DNA from 3 places in the Methylomonas sp. BW4-1 genome. Region 1 is predicted to be linked to each of the others. Evidence: riboswitches for the same ligand, from Rfam matches in the RefSeq annotation. Region 1 holds a riboswitch; each other region holds the start of a gene.
What was found. Region 1 has a riboswitch for cobalamin ahead of ACH5Y9_RS22230 (TonB-dependent receptor domain-containing protein). Riboswitches for the same ligand answer to the same signal wherever they lie in the genome.

Region 1 (8,009 bases):
CGCCAACAAGGAGTCGTTCTGATAGTAAGCGCGTGCCACCACTAATAACTCGTCATCGTCTTCCGGCAAGCGTTGCCAGCATGCGGCTGGAATGGCAGGCACCGGCCAGCCGTTAGGATTGATGCCGGTGGACAAATCCAGCCAGTCGGCCAAAGGAATGGCATATTGGCTTGCGGCTTGCCGTAAGAGGCCGCCATGTTCAAGCAAGGAAGTCTCCCGCGCCGATCACGACCAGCCATAACAGCAGCGTCCGGTACATCAATGCGCTGGCGCGTTCAATATCGCCGTTTTCCGGTAGTTGTGGGCCGCCGAACCAGGGTTTTTGTTTTAGTTGGCCGTGATAACAAGCCGGCCCGCCCAGCTGCAGCTGCAGAGCGCCGCCGCCAGCTGTCATCACCGGTCCGGCGTTAGGGCTGTCCAGTAGATGGGCTTGCGTCCGCCAGGACTTGATAGCCTGTGTGGTGTTGCCGAGCAGGGCATAGCTAAAGGCCGTCAAGCGTGCCGGCAACCAATTCAGCAGGTCGTCGAAGCGCGCGGCGGCCCAGCCGAAATATAAATAGCGTTGATTTTTATAGCCCCACATGGCGTCCAGGGTATTGCTGAAGCGGTAGAGCAAGGCGCCGAACGGCCCCAATACGACGAACCAGAACAAGGGCGCAAACACCGCGTCGGCACCGTTTTCCAGCACCGATTCGATAGTTGCACGGCGTACGTCGGCCTCGGTCATCGCTTCGGTCTGACGGCTGACGATTTTACCCACCTGTTGCCGCGCTAACGGTAAATCGCTATCCGCCAAGGCGGAATGAACGGCCAGCGCATGTTGCTGCAAGCTACGGGCGGCGATGCAAAAATACAAAACCAGTACATCGATTGTAGTTTGCAGCGGTGGCCAACTCGGTACAAGCCGCGACCATAGCAGACAGGGAATTAAGACTATTGCCACCGCCAAAAAGCCGCTGACTCGTTGACGAAAAACCGATTGCTCGTTGTTTAACAGCCGCATTTCTATAGCGCTAGCCCATTTGCCGAACATCACTAGCGGGTGATAAGTATTGCGCGGCTCGCCCAGCCAAAAATCGATGGTTACAGCCAACAAAATGCTGAGGGTGAGAATCATGATTTACGTTGGATAAACAGGTGTTGCAAAACTGGAAGAGCGGAAGGGCATGCTTGCCGACATAGTCCTGATCAGCGCGGCGATGAAAATCGCCGCGCTGGATTCTGGAATGCTGTTAGAGGGCTTCGCGAGTGGCTTTGGCAGCCAGTAAGGATTTTACGACAGTTACCAAGCCAAAAATGACCACGCCATAGATCAAGGTAGACGTCAGATAAGGCGGATAATACATGGCAACGCGCTCAATATATTGTGTGAATGAGCCGTTGGGATAGCGTCCGGATAGCCAGTAAAAGCTGCCGTTGGAAAACAGAAACGCGATGGATGTAGCCGCTACTAGAGCCATCAGGCGTTGCGCGGCGGTGGCTATCGACAACCCAGTGAATTGTCGGCACCATTTGCCACCCAACCACATCGCGCCGTAAGAGCCGATCAGAAATACATAGGCTTTGGAGACGCAAAAATCGCTGACACCGAGTTTGGTGATCGCCAAGTAATCAATCAGCACCGCTTCCGCCAGCAATAAGGCGAACAAATAGCGTCCACCAAGCCATAAGCCGGCGAAAAAAAACACCGCCAGCGAAGCGTCCGGCAATGCGAACGGGGTGCCGAAATGGTGAAAACGGGTGGCCGCCATCAACGCCATCAACGCGACCGCGCCGGGTTTAACAGCCAAGGTTTGATTCAAACTCATAGGGTTCTCCAAAAAAGGTTTAGTAATTGTAATGGATCGAAAAATAGAAATTTCTGCCGAAGCTGTTATAGGTGTTAACCGTTTGATAGCGTTTGTCGAACATATTATTCAGTTTGGCGCTTAACATCCAATTTTTGTCGATGCGATAAGCGGTACGCAGATCGGCGGTCATAAAGCTGCCCAGACGGACCCGGTTCGCGGCGTCGTCGAATCGTTCGCCCTGAGCCAGCACGGAGGCACCAATATCAATGTCACCGAACGAGCGCGAGACATCATAGGACAAGCTTTCCGTCACTCGACGCGGCAGGCGCAAATTGGTCTGCCTGTCCTTCGGTGTCATCAGGTTCATGCTTAGTTTGTTGTTCCAGCCGAGAATTTGCGTGGACACTTCGGCTTCTATGCCATCTATCTGCGCCTTGCCGATATTTCTGGCGGTGGACGGCGTGCCGCTAAATACAATCAAATCCTCGATATTGGTGTGATAAGCGCGCAGTTCCCAGTTGGCCCAATCGTGATGGCCGGCAAAACCGGCTTCGAAGCTGGTGGACTTTTCCGGGCGCAAGCCGGGGTTGCCGAAGCCTGGGAAGTATAACTGGTTAAAGGTCGGCGCCTTAAACGCATTGCCGAAACTGGCAAAAGCGCTGAGACCGTAATCCCAATTAAACCGCCAGCCGAAATTGCCGGTGACACTATCGCCGAAAGCCTGGTTTTCGTCCCACCGCAAGGAAGCGTTCAAAAAATGCTTGTCGAAAATCCGGCTGTGCAAATCAGCGAACACTCCGACATCGTAACGCGAGGTTTCGACATAGCGTGTGGTGCTGTCGACTTCGTCGAAGCGGTAATCGGCACCCACTGTCAATTGGTGATCCTTATGCAAGGCCAGTTCGTTCAGCCAACTGGCGTTCCAGCGTGTGGTGTTGAAACGACTGGTAAACCGACCGTTATGCCGAAACTGATCGGCATCGTCCATGCTTTGTCCCACCCGCAAAGTGGATTTCCACCTATCGCTGAAATTTGCGCTGGCTGTGGCTCCCAGCGTCTGATTGACAAACTCAGTGGTGCTACTGATGGAATTGTCGATCTCGGTTTCGCCTTCGGCTCGCAGGAAAAATGCTTCCAGTTCCGCGCCGTTGTCGAAGCGGTAACCGGCTTTGGCATTCAGACTGGTGTTGTTATAGCCGTCGCGGTCCGGATTATAGCCGCTCGCGACGCTGACACCGCTCAGCGCATTGATGCCCTGGCTACCGAGTTGAGCGGCGCTCAAGCTATACCAAGCCTTGCCCCATTTACCGTTGACGGCCGCCGAGCCGTTATAGGTGTCGTATGAGCCGCCGCCGGCTTCCAGCGCAATGTTCGGCCGTTCACTGGTGCCGCCCTTGCGAGTAAATATCTGAATCACCCCGCCGATCGCTTCCGAGCCATACAGGCTGGACTGCGGGCCTCGAGTGATTTCCACACGTTCGATTTGATCGATAGGAATAAACTGAAATGCGCTGGTGCCGGTGGTCACCGAGCCGGCCTTGATGCCGTCGATTAAAACCAGTACATGATCGGAGTTAGTGCCGCGCAGATAGACATTGGTGTCCTTGCCGTAACCACCGCTTTGCACCATATCAACGCCCGGCGTGCCTTTTAGTAACTCAGGAAGGGTTCTAACCTGAAGTTTCTCGATGTCCTGGCGATTATAAACCGTCATCGCCGTGGCTAATTCGTTCTGTCTAGTCTCGGTTCGGGTAGCCGTCACGACTGTTTCGGCAAGGTTGATAGCCTCATCGCCGGTTGCCGCCCACACTGTAAAAGGCGTACTCGCCAGCAATAAAGATCTGTATAGAATTGTTTGCATATTGTCCTCTGCGCCCGCCGCGCATCCGGGTGAAAAAGGACAGAGGAAAAACGGAAAACGAAAAAGACGGAGGCAGGCTAGGCATGGACTCAGACCATTCCGTCAACAGCCCTCCGCTGTCTCGAATGATCTTCCGGGCCAGTCTCCGGGCTTATAAGTGGCTTGACGCCTGATCTGCGACCTTCCCATGCAAAGCGCACAGTGGCAAAAAACGCAGCTCTTTACTTATCTACCGTTGCGGGGGCAGCGCCGGCATGGGCGGTTAAAACCGCCGCACCGACTTCCTGTTTAAGCTTGGCCGAGAAAACGGCGCAAACACCTGAAAGAAGCGAGCAATTGTAGGGAGTCGGCCGCGATAAAGCAAGAATACCTGGTCGGTTACCGACAATCCGCATTGCAAATACCCCTTTCCGTGCTATACATTGGTGCATTGATTAATGCTGTTAACTTAGACTTCAACGAATACGGGCGGGATCATGGAAATTCAATCGAAATTGTTAGGCAACCAAGACATCAATCCGGACACTATCATCAATTTTCCGCGCGGCCTACCCGGTTTTGAAGATCAGACCCGCTTTAAATTATTTCATCAGGAAGGCAGCGAGATTGTCTATTGGCTGCAATCGGTCGATAACGCGGAGCTGACTTTTTCCGCGGCTCATCCGTCGCACTTCAACATCAATTATAATTTTACGGTAACCGACCCCGAAGAAGCGCTGCTGCAACTAGAGCCGGGCGACGAACTGGTGATATTAATTCTGCTGCACAAAGACAACGAGCAGGATAATGGCAAGCCGACCATTAAAGGCTCGATCAAATCGCCAATCTTAATCAACGCCAACAAACGCATCGGCATGCAAAAAGTATTGGTGGCAATCGAACAAAGCATCACCCTGACCGAGAAGGTCAGTGAGATAGATGTATCTGAAGCTTAAAAAATGCAAACATCCACCGGCGATTGCGTTCGCCGGCGGATGTTTAAATCAGGCGGCCTGAACAGGAATGGAATGACTGGAATGGCTAATACGATTGTTGCCGTCGAAATACACCAAAGTCGGCTTGTAGTTCGTCAGTTCCTTCTCATCTAAGCTGGCGAACGCACAAACGATAATCAAATCGCCAGGGCACGCCAACCTTGCAGCTGCACCGTTAATCGAAAATACGCCGGAATCTTCTTCGGCGCGAATCGCATAGGTGGTAAAGCGTTGACCATTGTTAATATTGTAAATATGGATTTGCTCGTACTCCCTGATGCCGGAAAAATCCAGAATTTTACCGTCTATAGCACACGATCCTTCGTAATCCAGCTCGGAATGCGTTACCCGCGCACGGTGTAACTTAGCTTTAAGCATGTTTATGTTCATGGTAAACAAGGTCGAATACTAGGGCCGGCGATTATGCCTGAAATTGACTCTGCTATCAAATTTAAGCATTAGCTTTCAAAGGTAAAAACCAATGCAGTCAGTTGTTTATTTTAGAAAAATACAGGTTATCGATCAGGCGTGTAGTGCCCAGCTTGGCAGCAGCCAAAATCAGCAGATTAGCGTCGCTGGTGCTGGCGGGCAATAAATCCTTGCTACGGCAAATGCTGAAATAGTCGACGGCAAAACCGGCTTGCTGCAGATTTTGGCGCTGCCGTTCCGCCACAGCTAGATAATCGACATGCCCTGCTAAAATCTCGTCGCGTGCAGCGATCAAGGCTTGATAGAGCTTGGGCGCGTGCTGTCTTTGTTGGTCGTTCAGATAGCCGTTGCGGGAACTCATCGCCAAGCCATCGTCCTCCCTAACCGTTGCCACGCCTTGGACTGCAACGGGTATATTCAAATCGGCGACCATTTGCCGAATCAGCGTCAATTGTTGAAAATCCTTCTCGCCCAACAACAACAGGTCGGGCTGGACCATGTTCAACAGCTTGCAAACAACCAAGGCTACGCCGTCAAAGTGTCCGGGCCGGCTGGCACCGCAATGCAGGGCCGACAAGCCGCTGACTGAAATGCCGGTTTGCGTGGCTTGCGGATACATTTCCGTCACCGCCGGCAAGAACAGTAAATCGGCGCCGTTTGCTATCAACTTTTCCTGATCCTGCTGCTCGGTGCGCGGGTAACTGGCAAAATCTTCGTTCGGCCCAAACTGCGTGGGATTGACAAAAATACTGACCACCACTTTATCGGCCTGTTGCTTGGCCGTGCTAACCAGTTTGATATGCCCGGCATGCAGATTGCCCATGGTCGGCACGAAACCGACGCTATGGCCGGCTTGCCGCCATTGGCGGATGACTTCTCGCAACGCGGCGACGCTGGTGACTAATTGCATACGCTTAATAACTGTGTTCGGACGCTGGAAATTGCGCGGATTTAACCGCTTGGTGATAGCGGCGCACCGCCTCTTCTATGCTGGAGGCGTCGGCCATAAAGTCTTTAGAAAAGCGTGGTCGTTTGCCGGTGCTGATATTCAACATATCGTACAGCACCAACACCTGGCCATCGCAATCAACACCAGCGCCGATGCCTATGGTCGGAATACTTAGGCGCTGACTTATTTCGGCGGCCAGTCGCGCCGGCACGCATTCCAGCACTAAAAGGCTTGCGCCGGCTTGTTCGATTTTTTCCGCATCCGCCAAAATTTGTTTGGCTTGCTGTTCTTCACGACCCTGCACTTTATAACCGCCTAAGCGATTTACGGATTGCGGTAACAGACCTAGATGGCCGCAGACCGGAATGCCTTGATCCACCAGAAAGCGAATGACGTCGAGCTTGGCGCCTTCCAGTTTAACCATTTGCGCGCCGCCTGCCTGCATCAAGCTTGCCGCATTCGGTAAGGCCTGCTCCGGCGTGGCATAACTGGCAAACGGCAAGTCGGTAACCACAAAAGCGCGCTTTCTGGCCATTGCCACGCTACGGCTGTGATACACCATATCGTTCAGTGTGACCGGCAAGGTGCTGCCGTGTCCTTGAATCACCATGCCCAACGAATCGCCGATCAGCAGTACGTCGATACCCGCTCTGTCCAACAGCGCGCCGAAGCTGGCATCGTAAGCAGTCAGGCAACTGATTTTCTCGCCGGCTCGTTTCATTGCCGCCAGATCACTGATCGTCAGCGCCTTTAAGGCATCGGCATATAAGTTCATACTGTTATTTTCCGCAAGCCGTCGGGCGGACAAGCCGCCAAGAGTTGCGACAATGAATCCAGGCCCGGAATCTTCAAATCACTGCTAGTCACATCGGTCAATGGGTACAAAACAAAGGCGCGCTTAGCCAGCTCGGGATGCGGCACAACCAGGTCCGGTTCGTTAATGCGCTGTTGTGCGTAAAGCAATACATCCAAATCCAGGGTTCTGGCTCCCCAACGCACGTTGCGCAGCCGGCCATGCCGGTTTTCGATTTGCTGTAATTGTCTGAGCAAAACCAAAGGTCCCAGCTCGGTCGAAATTCGCAGCACCGCATTCACGTAATCGGGCTGATCTTGCGGCCCAACCGGCAAGCTGCGGTACAAGGGCGAGAAGGCAATTTCGACCACACCTGGCAAGGCCGCGATTTCCTGTCTGGCCCGATTGACATGATCGACAGAGTCTTCGAGATTGCTGCCCAAGCCTATATAGGCCTCGACAGCTGACTTAGCTAGCGTCATTGCCGACGGGGGCGGGTTTGCCTCGAGAACGGTAACGACCGGTTTTCCGGTTACGGGGTTTACCGCCGCCGGATTTTGGCGGCGCGGTCATTCTTTCCCGCTCCGCATCGTCGGCTTCCTGAAAACGTGTCCACCATTCGACCAGTTCCGGATCGGCGCCGCCGGTTTCCGCGCGTAGCCGCAAAAAGTCGTACGCTGCTCTGAATTTAGGCTGCTCCAGCAAACGATAAGGCCTTGGCCCAACCGTTCTGGAGAATTTGTTTTGCAAGAACCAAACTTCGCGCATCGATTGGGTGATGTGGCGCGGTAGCGCAGTGACCTTGATTTGTCTGGTCAGCACTTCGTTGGCGGCGTTCTGATAGGCTAGCGTTTCGTTTTCGCCGTGGGCGATGCGTCTTTGCGCGGCCAATTGCAGCGGCTCCCACAACAAGGCAGCTAATAAAAAATAAGGCGTCAGTGTTTTGCCGTCGTTGAAGCGGGTGTCGGAGTTTTCCAAGGCTCGGATCAAGAACAAGCGCGGAAAATCGTGATCTTCGCTGGCGAGGCAGCGGTCGGTTTCCGGAAACAAAATCGCAAACAAACCGTAATGCCTGAGCATCTCGAAGGATTGCAGACCGTAACCGGACAAAAACAATTTAATGACTTCATCGTAAAGACGCGCCGAGGGGATGCTCTTCAATAAATCGGCTTGGGCGTAAATCGGCTTTTCGGTATCCGGATGCAACGTAAAA
Region 2 (8,009 bases), 2.1 Mb from region 1:
TCTTCATCGCAACCCAGTTGATCTATCGCCGTCAGTTTGTCAAAGTAGGCCTCAAGATTTTTGAATGCTGACTGCATCATGTTGTCGACGTGCTCCGCCATATTGACTATTTTCAGTTTCGATTTCAGATAATCGGATCCGAATTCGGCAACCAGTGGCAAAAACAATTCCTGAAAGAAACTCTGCGTGATGGTTTTGACGTCCTTAAAATCAATCGTCAGCGATTGCTGATTGGCAAAGCACTCCCGTGCCAGTCGCGCGAAATTTTTGCCATGGATTGCCTGGGGTATTTGGGAATGGGGGGCTGTAACGACAACGATATGCATGCGACTTCTCCTTAGTAGCTCATTGATTGCCTCTAACGAGTGCTTGGTTTGTTCAAAGATTGACTTTTTGATTTTGCGGAAACCCAACGCCGCCGCCCCGACCGATCAGTCCACACCTCGCAGATAGGGCATTGGCTAAATGCGGCATCAGGGTGAATCATGCCCAGGTAGCGGGCGCGGCAACGACCGCAAACCATGAATACCAAATCACCCGCAGAGAGCAGGCTGGTCAAATACCAAGCCCTGTTGATGTCTAACGGATAAAGTTGACTGGAGCGTGGTTGGATAAATTGCCTATCGGCTAAAATTCTGGAAGCAACCTTGGTGTATATCTCATAGGTCGCAACCAGTAAGGTCGCGCTTAGGCTTGGGGTAGAAAGCCGGCTCCTAATGTCTTCAATAATGCTTAAAAATAAAGAAGCATGAATATTGTTGAATGCTGAGCGAATGGCCCATTGATGATCATGTGGCAGCATGCCTTGTTTGGGCGATTTTCCTTGTATAGCTTTAAAAAATGTGATGCTTTGCTTTCGGGTTAGATGGCAGAGTTGGCTGACAATTGGCGGACGGGTGCCGAGTTGAATTAGCCTTTCCGCCAAGACCTAGTCTGCGCCTATATTTGACCTGCTTTTAAACGGCATTGGTTTCATCCGCAGTTCTAGTGATACAAGGTTGGAGGAGATCCACATAGGCAACCAGGGGCAAGTTGCTTGGGGTATAGACAGGCAATAACTGAATCACAGCGCGACTGCTTTCGGCGTGTTCACGAAGTTGCTCCTGTGTCATGCCGGCGAGACGGTCTATGCCAACTCGATCTAATCCAAATCGCCAGGCCGCTTCTTCAGGATTACTGCGCGCGCACTCTCTAGCAAGCATGAGATATTCGAAATTTAACCGGGCAAGATCTTCGTCCAGTGTTGACATAAACGCCTCTGAGTTGATTAACGACTGTTGTCGATATGCTAGGAGAGCAACGCGCAAATGTCCCGGTCGCAAAGTGACCTGATTTGGGTCACAAACCTCCGGAACCCCCGATAGATATGATTTGGCTTTGTTGAAAATAATTGTCCTATTGCGCTGGCGACGCTTTTTTCGGCAAATAACGGACGGCCAATTTGATAACGCCAGGCTAATTGCAGGGTCCAATGAATTGAATGATCCTGAAATTCTTCTAATCTCGTTCTGCTTACCAGGGACTTTGCCTACAAGAAGTAGAGCCTTAATTGGTGTTTGACCTGAATAATTGCATTCCAAAATCATTTTTATATTGCTTATCTTGAATTTGTTATGGAGGAAATTGTTATGAATCGGCTATTCGCTAACCAGACAACTACTGCTGGTTACCTGGTTTGGGGTGGTTTATGCGCGAGGTAATTCAATGCTTGATCGATTGGTTGGATAGCGAGCCAAGCGATGAAAAAGGGCACCGCATATTGCGCGCGTTAGCCCAGGAATCGTTGAAGAAGTCAGAATTCGAAGAGTCGAAGCGCCGGTTCACGGCTGATGAAATCGTCGCCGCAGTCGGTGAATCTATAGGAATTTCCGATCCTAAAAAGTGGATCGATTGGCCGGGTTCGTTGAAGAAATATTGCGAAACCCGAGAGCCGCAAATCTTAGAGTTTGCTCGTAAACGTGGGTTGTCTTGTTATCCAAAACCTGACCGTAAAAGCACAAAGGGCGGTCCGGGACAACTCACGACGTTCTATATCAAGGCAGAACCGATACCGGAAATAACGGAAGAAGACCAAACGATTGACGGCGTCCTTGGCAGGAACAATGCAGCCGATTTGCAAGCCAGCTATCAAATGACTGAACTAGGTGAAGTCAAACCCAGTTGGATCGCGAGTCGGTTATTTCGGCGTGGACAAATCGAATTAAGACAATGGCATGTCTGGGTTATAGCGGGTTGGCTAGCAATCATAGCTGGGTTCTCGGTGTTAATTGCTTATGCTGGATGGCTATCGTTATCCGTACCCAGATCCGTGACAACGCAAGATTTGACATTACTGGTCAGTATTTTCGCGATTCCCTATGGTTCCTGGGTCACGATCATCAAGCCTTGGATATTATTGTTGGATGATCGAATCGTCGTAGCTCATGAACTGTTTACAAATTTTCATGAACAGTCTGCCCAGTTCGAACTGCTACGAGACGGGGATTTAAGAGTAATTCGGTTAGTTCGGTATTCGGCGGCATGTCCCATTTGTGGCGCCACTATTTATCTCGAAAAAGGCGAGCCGGATTACAGACGAAGATTGGTGGGGCGTTGTTATGAAAGCCCGAGAGAGCATGTGTTTAGTTTTGATAGAATCACTCGTTGCGGGCGATTACTGGTTGATCGATAACTTGTCGAGAGGAACTGCTGCCGCACAGTTTATTCTTATTTCAATACATTTCATTTGCCCTACGACTAGCTGCGGCATACAATCGCCGCTGGTTTTAAGGTTCCCGTCATTCACGGGTGAAACTGGAAGTCGGTTAAATGCCGACGCTGCCCCCGCAACGGTAGGTGATTCGTCACGAGCCCGGAGACAGGCCTAAAACGGATACACCACAGTATTGCGGAGGGCGATCTGTCAAATCGGTTTTTTTTGGTTTGTCTTTCCCTCTGTTATTCCGTCCACCTTATTCGGAACAGACAACCATGAAAACACTCGCGGTATCTACCACCCTTTCTTCCTCAAAAATCCTGCCCGGCCTGAGTGCTATTGTTTTGGGCCTGACCGTCGTTTTAGGTTTGGGTTTCTTGCAGGACGCCAACAACTACCTGCATAACGCCGCCCACGACGGACGCCATAGCGCTGCGTTTCCCTGCCATTAACATGGCGGATTTTCGTAGGCTGATCGCCATCTCGCTACTGGCGGGACTATTGGGCGGCTTGTTACTCAGCGTGCTACAACACTATCAAACCTTGCCCTTGATTTTGGCCGCCGAACAATTCGAAACACCATCGGCTGAGCATGTGCATGACTGGCAACCGACGGACGGCTGGCAACGCAATGGCTTTACTTTGCTGTTCAATGGCCTGACCGGCTTCGGCTTTGCCTTGTTGATCAGTGCCGCCCTGTACTGGCGGGATCAACGCGGTTACCTGTGCGGACTCGGCTGGGGTTTGGCCGGTTATTGGGTATTTTTTGTCGCGCCATCATTGGGCTTGCCGCCGGAGTTGCCCGGCACCGACAGCGCCGAATTGCACAGTCGCCAAGCGTGGTGGCTTTTTACGGCCGCCGCTACCGCGATTGGCTTGTTTGGTCTTTTTTTGACCAAACAGCGCTGGCTGCAAATCGGCGGCGCTGGCTTACTGGCCTTACCGCATCTGATCGGCGCACCGCATCCGGAGGTTGCCCAGGCTTTAGCGCCCGAAGCCTTACAACAACATTTTGTGGTGTTAACATCCATCAACAACGCTATTTTCTGGCTGACCTTAGGCGCCATATCGGGCCGATTGTTGCGTAAAGTAACGTTTTAGTGATGAATGCTACTGCAACACGCCATTGCCCGGCGATATTGATCAGCGCCCCTGCCTCCGGGCAAGGCAAAACCACCATTACTGCGGCTTTGGCCTATTACCATCGCCAGCAAAACCGCAAGGTACGCGTGTTCAAAACCGGCCCGGATTTTATCGATCCGAAAATATTGAGCTTTGCTTGCGAACAACCGGTTTATCAGCTGGATTTATGGATGATGGGCGAAGCGCATTGCCGTGAGATGCTTTATAACGCCGCCGCCGACGCTGACATCGTCTTGATTGAAGGTGTCATGGGCTTGTTCGACGGCGATAGCAGCAGCGCCGATTTGGCACAAACACTAGACGTGCCTGTGGCCGTTGTCATCGATGCGGGCGGCATGGCACAAACTTTTGCCGCTGTGGCTTATGGCTTAGCCCATTACAGAGCCAACTTGCCGTTTGCCGGCGTCATCGCCAACAAAGTAGGCAGTCCGGGTCATGCTAAATTGCTGGAAGAAGCCTTGCCGGACAGCATGCCGCTACTGGCGGCGATGGCGAAAGACGACGCGGTCGGCTTACCTTCGCGGCATCTGGGTTTGTTGCAGGCCGACGAAATCGGCGATCTCGATCTTCGCCTGGCGCGAGCCGCCGAATTGCTCAGCAACCTTGCGCCGTGCCGATTGCCGCAGCCGGTCGCCTTCGCGCCGATTACTACCGATCCGCCGCCGAAATTGCTGACTGGTAAGCGTATCGCGGTAGCTCGCGATGCCGCATTTTCGTTTATCTATCAAGCAAATCTGGATTGTTTGCAAGCCATGGGCGCTGAACTGACGTTTTTCTCGCCGCTCGCAGACCAGGCATTACCCAAGGCAGACAGTATCTACCTGCCCGGCGGTTACCCGGAACTACATCTCCAAACATTGGCCGACAATGTCGCCATGAAACAAGCCTTGCAGCAACATCATCAAGCCGGTAAACCGATTTACGCCGAATGCGGCGGTTTTTTATATTTGCTGGAACGTTTGGCCGATAAAGACGGCAATGCGGCAGCGATGGCAGGATTACTACCCGCTAGCGCGCAGATGCAAAAACGGCTGGTCAATCTTGGCATGCACAGCGTGCAGTTGGAACAAGGTGAAATTCGCGGGCATAGCTTTCATCACTCGCAACTGGAAACCACACTGCAGCCGTTCACCGAATCGAAGCCCCAACGCAATCGTCGCCGTAACGAAAACTTTTATCAGCTGGGTTCGTTGCAAGCGTCTTATCTGCACACCTACTTTCCGTTCAACCCCCAGGTCGCGGCTGGATTTTTTCTATGAGCATTCAACCTAAAGTGTGGTTTGTCGGCGCAGGTCCGGGTGACCCCGATCTAATCACCGTCAAAGGCCGCGACTTAATCGCCAAAGCGGATGCCATTTTGTTCGCAGGCTCGCTGGTACAGGCCGCAGCGACGCAATGGGCCCCAAGCGCTTGCGTGATCAAAGATTCCAAAGACATGACTTTGGAGCAGATTACCAACTGGCTAACCGAACAAGCCGGTCCTGGCAAAACCGTCATTCGCCTGCAAACCGGCGACCCTGGCTTGTATGGCGCATTAATCGAAATGGTGCAACCGCTGGATGCGGCCAATATTGCCGTCGAAGTAGTGCCGGGCGTCTCGTCGGCATTCGCCGCGATGGCTTGCGCGGTGGAAAGCCTGACCTTGCCCGAAGTCACGCAAACCGTGATTTTAACCCGTGTTGAAGGCCGCACGCCGATGCCGGACGGTGAATCCTTGCAAGAACTGGCCAGCCATCACACCACGCTGTGCCTGTTTTTATCGATCACCTTGTTGCCCTTGATCGAGCGCGAATTAAAAGCCGCCAACTGGGCTGATGATTCCCCGGTATTGGTGGTTCATAAGGCCAGCTGGCCGGGTGAACAACAGATTATTCGCGGCACCCTGGCTGATATTCGCGAACGCTGCCGGGCCGCCAAAATCAACAGTCAGGCCATGATCGTCATCAGCCCCGCCTTGGGCGCGCGGCACTGGCCATCGTTAAAAAAATCCAAACTTTATGATGCCGGTTTTACCCATCGTTTTCGCCGCGCCGAGCGGCCTCAGCCTAAGGAATAAGCATGACAACCACAGTTCTCTTGGTCGGCCACGGTTCGCGCAATCAGGCCGGCAATGATGAAATTCGCGAATTTCAACAACAATGGCAGGCGCAACACCCTGACTGGCGCATTGAGTTGTGCTATATCGAACTCGCCGAGGTGCTGTTGGAAGAAGGATTGAGCCGCGCCGCGCAAGGATCTAGCCGCGTGATAGTCGTGCCGCTGATCATCAGCGCCGCCGGGCATGTGAAGATGGAAATTCCCGAGCATATCGAGGAGGCCCGCGAAAATTTTCCGGCGGTCGAATTCATCTACGCGCCGCATCTAGGAAGCAACGAAACCTTGCTGGCCATTCTGCAAAAACAGCTCAAAACGGCACTCAAATCTTTGGCCATGCCAGACCCGAAAACTACCGGCGTGATCATTTTAGGCCGCGGCTCCTCCGACAAAGTCGCCAACGGCGAACTAGCAAAACTGGGGCGTTGGCTGTTTGAAGCTACCGAGCATGAACTCGTCGACATTGCCTTCACCGGTATTACCCATCCGCGTTTGGAAACCGCTGTGCAACGTCAAGTACGACTGGGCATGACGCAGATTGCGATTTTGCCCTATTACCTGTTTACCGGCTTGCTGATCGAGCGCATCGGCAAACAAATCGAACGCTTGCAAAGCCAATATCCGCAGATTGTCTTCGGTGCCGGTACGTATTTTGGTTTTGATCCGGCCATTTTTAAATTGCTGGATCAACGGGTTACCGAAGCCTGGGACCCGCTCGCGCCGAAAATGCTGGAATGCGACGGCTGTCAGTATCGCGAGCAAGCCGAACATCACCACCATCATTGATTAGCCATGAGCCACAACATTCAAACCGAACAACTGACCCAGGCTGGGCAACAAATCGAACACGATTCCTTTGCCATCGTCGACCGCGAAGTCGGCGAGCACCATTATTCCGATGGGCAATGGCAAGTGGTGCGTCGCATGATCCACGCCACTGCGGATTTTGAATTCAATGGCCTGACCGAGTTTTCCGCGCATGCAATCGAAGATGGTATTCAAGCCATTTTAAATGGTGCGCCTATCGTTGCCGACGTGGAAATGATTTGCGTCGGCTTATCGCAGCCGCGCCTGGCGCATTTTGGCATCAGCGCCCGCCAGTTCATCGCCGATGCGGATGTCATAGCCGCCGCCAAACAGGTCAATAGTACCCGCGCGGTACAAGCCATGCGTAAAGCGCAGCGCCTTGGTTTAATCGCCGGCGGTATCGTCTCAGTTGGCAACGCACCGACCGCGCTGTTGGAAGTGTTGCGGATGATCAAAGAAGAAGGCGTCAAGCCGGCACTGATCGTCGGGATGCCAGTCGGTTTTGTCTCTGCAGCGGAATCCAAGGATTTACTCGCCGAATTAGCCGATGTGCCATGGATCATCACCCGTGGACGTAAGGGCGGCTCGACATTGGTCGTCGCGGCGATTCATGCCTTGTTGAGCTTGGCGGAAACCCGGCAGAAAAACGGCTGATAACATGGCAATGCCGGAACGCAAACCCAAAGGTACCCGCAAGGGTTACACCACCGGCGCCTGTTCGGCGGCAGCTGCACGGGCGGCAGTGCAGGGTTTGCTGAATGGGCACGTGCCGGACACTATCGACTGCGTGCTGCCCAATGGGCAAGACGTGGCATTCAAAGTCGAAGAAAGCTTCGTACAGAACGACCGAGCACATGCTGTCATCGAAAAAGACGCCGGCGACGATCCGGACTGCACCCATCGCGCTCGGCTGACGGCGGATGTGATGTGGATAGAACAACCGGACACTATCGTATTGCAAGGCGGCGCGGGCATAGGCCTGATCACTCGGCCCGGTTTGGGGCTGGCGGTCGGCGGTCCGGCCATCAATCCGGTTCCGCGCAAAAATATCGAGGATAACATCCGTCTGATCGCCGCCGAAGCGCTAAAAACCCGAGGTCTACAGGTAACGATCTCGGTGCCGGGCGGCGAAGAGATGGCGAAAAAAACCCTGAATTATCGTTTGGGCATTATCGGCGGTATTTCGATTCTAGGTACGACCGGAATCGTGCATCCGTATTCCACGGCGGCGTTTCGGGCTAGCGTGGTGCAAGGCGTGGAAGTTGCGGCC
Region 3 (8,009 bases), 1.5 Mb from region 1:
GCAATGCCTGCAAGGCCTCCTGGCTCAGGCTGGCGACGCCGTTGTCTAGTACGCCGATAAAACTGCACATCGCTTGCATGATTAATTCCTGCCGGCTTCGGCCAGTTTGTTGCCATCGAAATCGCACACCAGAACACTGATGTGAAAACCGCCGGGATAACGGTTTTCCAAGGTGGCGATGACTCGGTTGGCCAGTTCGACATGAAATTCGTATTCCAATCCCAGCTCGGCCATGCATTCGGAGGCGTAACGAGCGGTTTCCTGGGCGGCGATGGCGTCGCATACATCGTCCGGCGCTCCGATGCTGCGGGCAATGTCGGCCACCAGTTCCACATCGACTGGGGCGCGACCGGCATGCGTAATGGTTTCACCCTGAGCCATTTTGGTCAGCTTGCCGACCATACCGCCAATGATGATGTTTTGAATGCCGCAACGAGCGGCGGTGTCCAGTGCCGGTGTCAGAAAGTCACCCATTTGCACGAAACAGCTTTCATCCAGGTCGGGCAATTCGCGCATCACGAATTTCTCGGTGCGGCCGCCGGTGGTCAGCACCACGCTAGCCTGCCCCTGATTGGCCGCAACTTCCACGCCTTGCACCACGCTAGCCCGAAACGCCGCCGTGGAATACGGATGCACGATTCCGGTCGTACCTAGAATCGAAATACCGCCGATAATGCCCAAACGATAATTCAGGGTTTTTTTCGCCATCTCTTCGCCGCCCGGCACCGAGATCGTTACCTGTAGACCTCGGGTTTTTAGCGCTTCGGCGGCGATCAGACGGATGTTATCCTCGATATTTTTGCGCGGAACCGGATTGATGGCCGGACCGCCGACCGCCAGCCCCAAACCGGGCCGAGTGATCAGGCCTATGCCCGCGCCGCCTTGCAATACGATAGTGTCCGGTTGTTCTATCCACATCACATCCGCCGTCAGCCGAGCGCGATGGGTGCAGTCCGGATCGTCGCCGGCGTCTTTTTCGATGACAGCATGTGCTCGGTCGTTCTGTACGAAGCTTTCTTCGACTTTGAATGCCACGTCTTGCCCATTGGGCAGCACGCAGTCGATAGTGTCCGGCACGTGCCCATTCAGCAAACCCTGCACTGCCGCCCGTGCAGCTGCCGCCGAACAGGCGCCGGTGGTGTAACCCTTGCGGGTACCTTTGGGTTTGCGTTCCGGCATTGCCATGTTATCAGCCGTTTTTCTGCCGGGTTTCCGCCAAGCTCAACAAGGCATGAATCGCCGCGACGACCAATGTCGAGCCGCCCTTACGTCCACGGGTGATGATCCATGGCACATCGGCTAATTCGGCGAGTAAATCCTTGGATTCCGCTGCAGAGACAAAACCGACTGGCATCCCGACGATCAGTGCCGGCTTGACGCCTTCTTCTTTGATCATCCGCAACACTTCCAACAGCGCGGTCGGTGCGTTGCCAACTGAGACGATACCGCCGGCGATTAAACCAAGGCGCTGCGCTTTACGCATGGCTTGTACCGCGCGGGTACTATTGACCTGTTTGGCGGCGGCTATGACATCCGCATCGGCGATGAACTGGCGGGCGCTGATGCCAAAATGCGCCAGGCGCGGCTGCGATAAGCCGACGCAAATCATTTCCACGTCGGCAACGATAGGCGCACCATTTAAAATGGCTTGAATACCATCTTCGATTGCATGCGCGGAAAACTCGGTCAGGCCATTGAATTCAAAATCCGCAGTGGCGTGGATCATGCGACGCACCACTTGCCATTGCCCATCGGAATAATGGTGCTCGCCGACTTCGCGGTCGACGATGGCAAAGGAATCGTGTTCGATTTGTTGCCCAGCCTGGGTCAGTTGTTCGGTTTGAATGTTGTGGCTCATGGCTAATCAATGATGGTGGTGATGTTCGGCTTGCTCGCGATACTGACAGCCGTCGCATTCCAGCATTTTCGGCGCGAGCGGGTCCCAGGCTTCGGTAACCCGTTGATCCAGCAATTTAAAAATGGCCGGATCAAAACCAAAATACGTACCGGCACCGAAGACAATCTGCGGATATTGGCTTTGCAAGCGTTCGATTTGTTTGCCGATGCGCTCGATCAGCAAGCCGGTAAACAGGTAATAGGGCAAAATCGCAATCTGCGTCATGCCCAGTCGTACTTGACGTTGCACAGCGGTTTCCAAACGCGGATGGGTAATACCGGTGAAGGCAATGTCGACGAGTTCATGCTCGGTAGCTTCAAACAGCCAACGCCCCAGTTTTGCTAGTTCGCCGTTGGCGACTTTGTCGGAGGAGCCGCGGCCTAAAATGATCACGCCGGTAGTTTTCGGGTCTGGCATGGCCAAAGATTTGAGTGCCGTTTTGAGCTGTTTTTGCAGAATGGCCAGCAAGGTTTCGTTGCTTCCTAGATGCGGCGCGTAGATGAATTCGACCGCCGGAAAATTTTCGCGGGCCTCCTCGATATGCTCGGGAATTTCCATCTTCACATGCCCGGCGGCGCTGATGATCAGCGGCACGACTATCACGCGGCTAGATCCTTGCGCGGCGCGGCTCAATCCTTCTTCCAACAGCACCTCGGCGAGTTCGATATAGCACAACTCAATGCGCCAGTCAGGGTGTTGCGCCTGCCATTGTTGTTGAAATTCGCGAATTTCATCATTGCCGGCCTGATTGCGCGAACCGTGGCCGACCAAGAGAACTGTGGTTGTCATGCTTATTCCTTAGGCTGAGGCCGCTCGGCGCGGCGAAAACGATGGGTAAAACCGGCATCATAAAGTTTGGATTTTTTTAACGATGGCCAGTGCCGCGCGCCCAAGGCGGGGCTGATGACGATCATGGCCTGACTGTTGATTTTGGCGGCCCGGCAGCGTTCGCGAATATCAGCCAGGGTGCCGCGAATAATCTGTTGTTCACCCGGCCAGCTGGCCTTATGAACCACCAATACCGGGGAATCATCAGCCCAGTTGGCGGCTTTTAATTCGCGCTCGATCAAGGGCAACAAGGTGATCGATAAAAACAGGCACAGCGTGGTGTGATGGCTGGCCAGTTCTTGCAAGGATTCACCGTCCGGCATCGGCGTGCGGCCTTCAACACGGGTTAAAATCACGGTTTGCGTGACTTCGGGCAAGGTCAGGCTTTCCACCGCGCAAGCCATCGCGGCGAATGCCGACGAGACGCCCGGCACTACTTCGACGGCAATATTGGCCGCATCCAGCGGTTGCACCATTTCGATTAATGCGCCATACAAGCCAGGGTCGCCGGTTTGCAGGCGAATGACGGTTTTGCCAGGACCGGCTTGTTCGGTTAGCCAGTTGGTAATCTGCTCCAAAGTCATGTCTTTGGAATCTTTGATCACGCAAGCGCTTGGGGCCCATTGCGTCGCTGCGGCCTGTACCAGCGAGCCTGCGAACAAAATGGCATCCGCTTTGGCGATTAAGTCGCGGCCTTTGACGGTGATTAGATCGGGGTCACCCGGACCTGCGCCGACAAACCACACTTTAGGTTGAATGCTCATAGAAAAAATCCAGCCGCGACCTGGGGGTTGAACGGAAAGTAGGTGTGCAGATAAGACGCTTGCAACGAACCCAGCTGATAAAAGTTTTCGTTACGGCGACGATTGCGTTGGGGCTTCGATTCGGTGAACGGCTGCAGTGTGGTTTCCAGTTGCGAGTGATGAAAGCTATGCCCGCGAATTTCACCTTGTTCCAACTGCACGCTGTGCATGCCAAGATTGACCAGCCGTTTTTGCATCTGCGCGCTAGCGGGTAGTAATCCTGCCATCGCTGCCGCATTGCCGTCTTTATCGGCCAAACGTTCCAGCAAATATAAAAAACCGCCGCATTCGGCGTAAATCGGTTTACCGGCTTGATGATGTTGCTGCAAGGCTTGTTTCATGGCGACATTGTCGGCCAATGTTTGGAGATGTAGTTCCGGGTAACCGCCGGGCAGGTAGATACTGTCTGCCTTGGGTAATGCCTGGTCTGCGAGCGGCGAGAAAAACGTCAGTTCAGCGCCCATGGCTTGCAAACAATCCAGATTTGCTTGATAGATAAACGAAAATGCGGCATCGCGAGCTACCGCGATACGCTTACCAGTCAGCAATTTCGGCGGCGGATCGGTAGTAATCGGCGCGAAGGCGACCGGCTGCGGCAATCGGCACGGCGCAAGGCTGCTGAGCAATTCGGCGGCTCGCGCCAGGCGAAGATCGAGATCGCCGATTTCGTCGGCCTGCAACAAACCCAGATGCCGCGAAGGTAAGCCGACCGCGTCGTCTTTCGCCATCGCCGCCAGTAGCGGCATGCTGTCCGGCAAGGCTTCTTCCAGCAATTTAGCATGACCCGGACTGCCTACTTTGTTGGCGATGACGCCGGCAAACGGCAAGTTGGCTCTGTAATGGGCTAAGCCATAAGCCACAGCGGCAAAAGTTTGTGCCATGCCGCCCGCATCGATGACAACGGCCACAGGCACGTCTAGTGTTTGTGCCAAATCGGCGCTGCTGCTATCGCCGTCGAACAAGCCCATGACACCTTCAATCAAGACGATGTCAGCGTCGGCGGCGGCGTTATAAAGCATCTCACGGCAATGCGCTTCGCCCATCATCCATAAATCCAGCTGATAAACCGGTTGTTCGCAAGCAAAGCTCAATATTTTCGGATCGATAAAATCCGGGCCGGTTTTGAACACGCGTACCTTGCGGTTTTGCTGGCGATGGTAATAGGCCAAAGCCGCAGTAATGGTGGTTTTGCCTTGCCCGGAGGCAGGGGCGCTGATCAATATCGCCGGGCAATGGCGTGTTGCAGTAGCATTCATCACTAAAACGTTACTTTACGCAACAATCGGCCCGATATGGCGCCTAAGGTCAGCCAGAAAATAGCGTTGTTGATGGATGTTAACACCACAAAATGTTGTTGTAAGGCTTCGGGCGCTAAAGCCTGGGCAACCTCCGGATGCGGTGCGCCGATCAGATGCGGTAAGGCCAGTAAGCCAGCGCCGCCGATTTGCAGCCAGCGCTGTTTGGTCAAAAAAAGACCAAACAAGCCAATCGCGGTAGCGGCGGCCGTAAAAAGCCACCACGCTTGGCGACTGTGCAATTCGGCGCTGTCGGTGCCGGGCAACTCCGGCGGCAAGCCCAATGATGGCGCGACAAAAAATACCCAATAACCGGCCAAACCCCAGCCGAGTCCGCACAGGTAACCGCGTTGATCCCGCCAGTACAGGGCGGCACTGATCAACAAGGCAAAGCCGAAGCCGGTCAGGCCATTGAACAGCAAAGTAAAGCCATTGCGTTGCCAGCCGTCCGTCGGTTGCCAGTCATGCACATGCTCAGCCGATGGTGTTTCGAATTGTTCGGCGGCCAAAATCAAGGGCAAGGTTTGATAGTGTTGTAGCACGCTGAGTAACAAGCCGCCCAATAGTCCCGCCAGTAGCGAGATGGCGATCAGCCTACGAAAATCCGCCATGTTAATGGCAGGGAAACGCAGCGCTATGGCGTCCGTCGTGGGCGGCGTTATGCAGGTAGTTGTTGGCGTCCTGCAAGAAACCCAAACCTAAAACGACGGTCAGGCCCAAAACAATAGCACTCAGGCCGGGCAGGATTTTTGAGGAAGAAAGGGTGGTAGATACCGCGAGTGTTTTCATGGTTGTCTGTTCCGAATAAGGTGGACGGAATAACAGAGGGAAAGACAAACCAAAAAAAACCGATTTGACAGATCGCCCTCCGCAATACTGTGGTGTATCCGTTTTAGGCCTGTCTCCGGGCTCGTGACGAATCACCTACCGTTGCGGGGGCAGCGTCGGCATTTAACCGACTTCCAGTTTCACCCGTGAATGACGGGAACCTTAAAACCAGCGGCGATTGTATGCCGCAGCTAGTCGTAGGGCAAATGAAATGTATTGAAATAAGAATAAACTGTGCGGCAGCAGTTCCTCTCGACAAGTTATCGATCAACCAGTAATCGCCCGCAACGAGTGATTCTATCAAAACTAAACACATGCTCTCTCGGGCTTTCATAACAACGCCCCACCAATCTTCGTCTGTAATCCGGCTCGCCTTTTTCGAGATAAATAGTGGCGCCACAAATGGGACATGCCGCCGAATACCGAACTAACCGAATTACTCTTAAATCCCCGTCTCGTAGCAGTTCGAACTGGGCAGACTGTTCATGAAAATTTGTAAACAGTTCATGAGCTACGACGATTCGATCATCCAACAATAATATCCAAGGCTTGATGATCGTGACCCAGGAACCATAGGGAATCGCGAAAATACTGACCAGTAATGTCAAATCTTGCGTTGTCACGGATCTGGGTACGGATAACGATAGCCATCCAGCATAAGCAATTAACACCGAGAACCCAGCTATGATTGCTAGCCAACCCGCTATAACCCAGACATGCCATTGTCTTAATTCGATTTGTCCACGCCGAAATAACCGACTCGCGATCCAACTGGGTTTGACTTCACCTAGTTCAGTCATTTGATAGCTGGCTTGCAAATCGGCTGCATTGTTCCTGCCAAGGACGCCGTCAATCGTTTGGTCTTCTTCCGTTATTTCCGGTATCGGTTCTGCCTTGATATAGAACGTCGTGAGTTGTCCCGGACCGCCCTTTGTGCTTTTACGGTCAGGTTTTGGATAACAAGACAACCCACGTTTACGAGCAAACTCTAAGATTTGCGGCTCTCGGGTTTCGCAATATTTCTTCAACGAACCCGGCCAATCGATCCACTTTTTAGGATCGGAAATTCCTATAGATTCACCGACTGCGGCGACGATTTCATCAGCCGTGAACCGGCGCTTCGACTCTTCGAATTCTGACTTCTTCAACGATTCCTGGGCTAACGCGCGCAATATGCGGTGCCCTTTTTCATCGCTTGGCTCGCTATCCAACCAATCGATCAAGCATTGAATTACCTCGCGCATAAACCACCCCAAACCAGGTAACCAGCAGTAGTTGTCTGGTTAGCGAATAGCCGATTCATAACAATTTCCTCCATAACAAATTCAAGATAAGCAATATAAAAATGATTTTGGAATGCAATTATTCAGGTCAAACACCAATTAAGGCTCTACTTCTTGTAGGCAAAGTCCCTGGTAAGCAGAACGAGATTAGAAGAATTTCAGGATCATTCAATTCATTGGACCCTGCAATTAGCCTGGCGTTATCAAATTGGCCGTCCGTTATTTGCCGAAAAAAGCGTCGCCAGCGCAATAGGACAATTATTTTCAACAAAGCCAAATCATATCTATCGGGGGTTCCGGAGGTTTGTGACCCAAATCAGGTCACTTTGCGACCGGGACATTTCCGCGTTGCCTGCCTAGCATATCGACAACAGTCGTTAATCAACTCAGAGGCGTTTATGTCAACACTGGATGAAGATCTTGCCCGGTTAAATTTCGAATATCTCATGCTAGCCAGGGAATGCGCACGCAGTAATCCTGAAGAAACGGCCTGGCGCTTTGGATTAGATCGGAATGGTATAGACCATCTCGCCGGCACGACACAGGAGCAACTTCGTGAACACGCCGAAAGCAGTCGCGCAGTGATTCAGTTATTGCCTGTTTATGTTCCAAGCAACTTGCCCATGGTCGCCTATGTGGATCTTCTCCAACCGTGTATCACTGGAACTGCGGATGAAACCAATGCCCTTTAAAAGCAGGTCAAATATAGGCGCGGACTTGCTATTGGCCGAAAGGCTAATCCAGCTTGGCGCACGTCCTCCGATTGTCAGCCAACTCTGCCATTTAACCCGAAAGCAAAGCATCGAATTATCTAAAGCGGTACAAGGACAACCGCCCAAACAAGGCATGCTGCCTCATGATCATCAATGGGCCATCCGCTCGGCGTTCAACAACATTCATGCCTCGCTATTTTTAAGCATAATTGAAGACATCAGACACCGACTTTCTACTCCGAACCTGAGTGCAACCTTACTGGTTACGGCCTATGAGATCTACAGCAACGTCGCTTCCAAAATTTTAGCCGATCGGCAATTTATCCAACCACGCTCCAGCCAACATTATCCGTTAGACATCA

Region 2: another riboswitch for cobalamin. It lies ahead of ACH5Y9_RS07020 (CbtB domain-containing protein); the one in region 1 lies ahead of ACH5Y9_RS22230 (TonB-dependent receptor domain-containing protein).
Region 3: another riboswitch for cobalamin. It lies ahead of ACH5Y9_RS15350 (CbtB domain-containing protein); the one in region 1 lies ahead of ACH5Y9_RS22230 (TonB-dependent receptor domain-containing protein).

What each region holds. Positions count from the first base shown of each region.
Region 1 covers NZ_CP184125.1:4,800,484-4,808,492, forward strand. Annotated here, with positions in the region: gene cobD (threonine-phosphate decarboxylase CobD) at 1-207, opposite strand, end outside; gene cbiB (adenosylcobinamide-phosphate synthase CbiB) at 200-1,117, opposite strand; gene ACH5Y9_RS22225 (hypothetical protein) at 1,233-1,808, opposite strand; gene ACH5Y9_RS22230 (TonB-dependent receptor domain-containing protein) at 1,828-3,651, opposite strand; cobalamin riboswitch at 3,771-3,989, opposite strand; gene fliW (flagellar assembly protein FliW) at 4,128-4,586, shown strand; gene panD (aspartate 1-decarboxylase) at 4,635-5,015, opposite strand; gene panC (pantoate--beta-alanine ligase) at 5,113-5,964, opposite strand; gene panB (3-methyl-2-oxobutanoate hydroxymethyltransferase) at 5,969-6,778, opposite strand; gene folK (2-amino-4-hydroxy-6-hydroxymethyldihydropteridine diphosphokinase) at 6,775-7,278, opposite strand; gene pcnB (polynucleotide adenylyltransferase PcnB) at 7,265-8,009, opposite strand, start outside.
Region 2 covers NZ_CP184125.1:1,514,099-1,522,107, forward strand. Annotated here, with positions in the region: gene ACH5Y9_RS07000 (STAS-like domain-containing protein) at 1-326, opposite strand, end outside; gene ACH5Y9_RS07005 (FlhC family transcriptional regulator) at 359-925, opposite strand; gene ACH5Y9_RS07010 (hypothetical protein) at 957-1,586, opposite strand; gene ACH5Y9_RS07015 (hypothetical protein) at 1,709-2,671, shown strand; cobalamin riboswitch at 2,752-2,881, shown strand; gene ACH5Y9_RS07020 (CbtB domain-containing protein) at 2,971-3,147, shown strand; gene ACH5Y9_RS07025 (CbtA family protein) at 3,149-3,796, shown strand; gene ACH5Y9_RS07030 (cobyrinate a,c-diamide synthase) at 3,799-5,097, shown strand; gene cobM (precorrin-4 C(11)-methyltransferase) at 5,094-5,894, shown strand; gene ACH5Y9_RS07040 (sirohydrochlorin chelatase) at 5,897-6,718, shown strand; gene ACH5Y9_RS07045 (precorrin-8X methylmutase) at 6,725-7,393, shown strand; gene ACH5Y9_RS07050 (cobalt-precorrin-5B (C(1))-methyltransferase) at 7,398-8,009, shown strand, end outside.
Region 3 covers NZ_CP184125.1:3,311,149-3,319,157, forward strand. Annotated here, with positions in the region: gene ACH5Y9_RS15315 (bifunctional cobalt-precorrin-7 (C(5))-methyltransferase/cobalt-precorrin-6B (C(15))-methyltransferase) at 1-79, opposite strand, end outside; gene ACH5Y9_RS15320 (cobalt-precorrin-5B (C(1))-methyltransferase) at 82-1,185, opposite strand; gene ACH5Y9_RS15325 (precorrin-8X methylmutase) at 1,190-1,858, opposite strand; gene ACH5Y9_RS15330 (sirohydrochlorin chelatase) at 1,865-2,686, opposite strand; gene cobM (precorrin-4 C(11)-methyltransferase) at 2,689-3,489, opposite strand; gene ACH5Y9_RS15340 (cobyrinate a,c-diamide synthase) at 3,486-4,784, opposite strand; gene ACH5Y9_RS15345 (CbtA family protein) at 4,787-5,434, opposite strand; gene ACH5Y9_RS15350 (CbtB domain-containing protein) at 5,436-5,612, opposite strand; cobalamin riboswitch at 5,702-5,831, opposite strand; gene ACH5Y9_RS15355 (hypothetical protein) at 5,912-6,874, opposite strand; gene ACH5Y9_RS15360 (flagellar transcriptional regulator FlhD) at 6,997-7,626, shown strand; gene ACH5Y9_RS15365 (FlhC family transcriptional regulator) at 7,607-8,009, shown strand, end outside.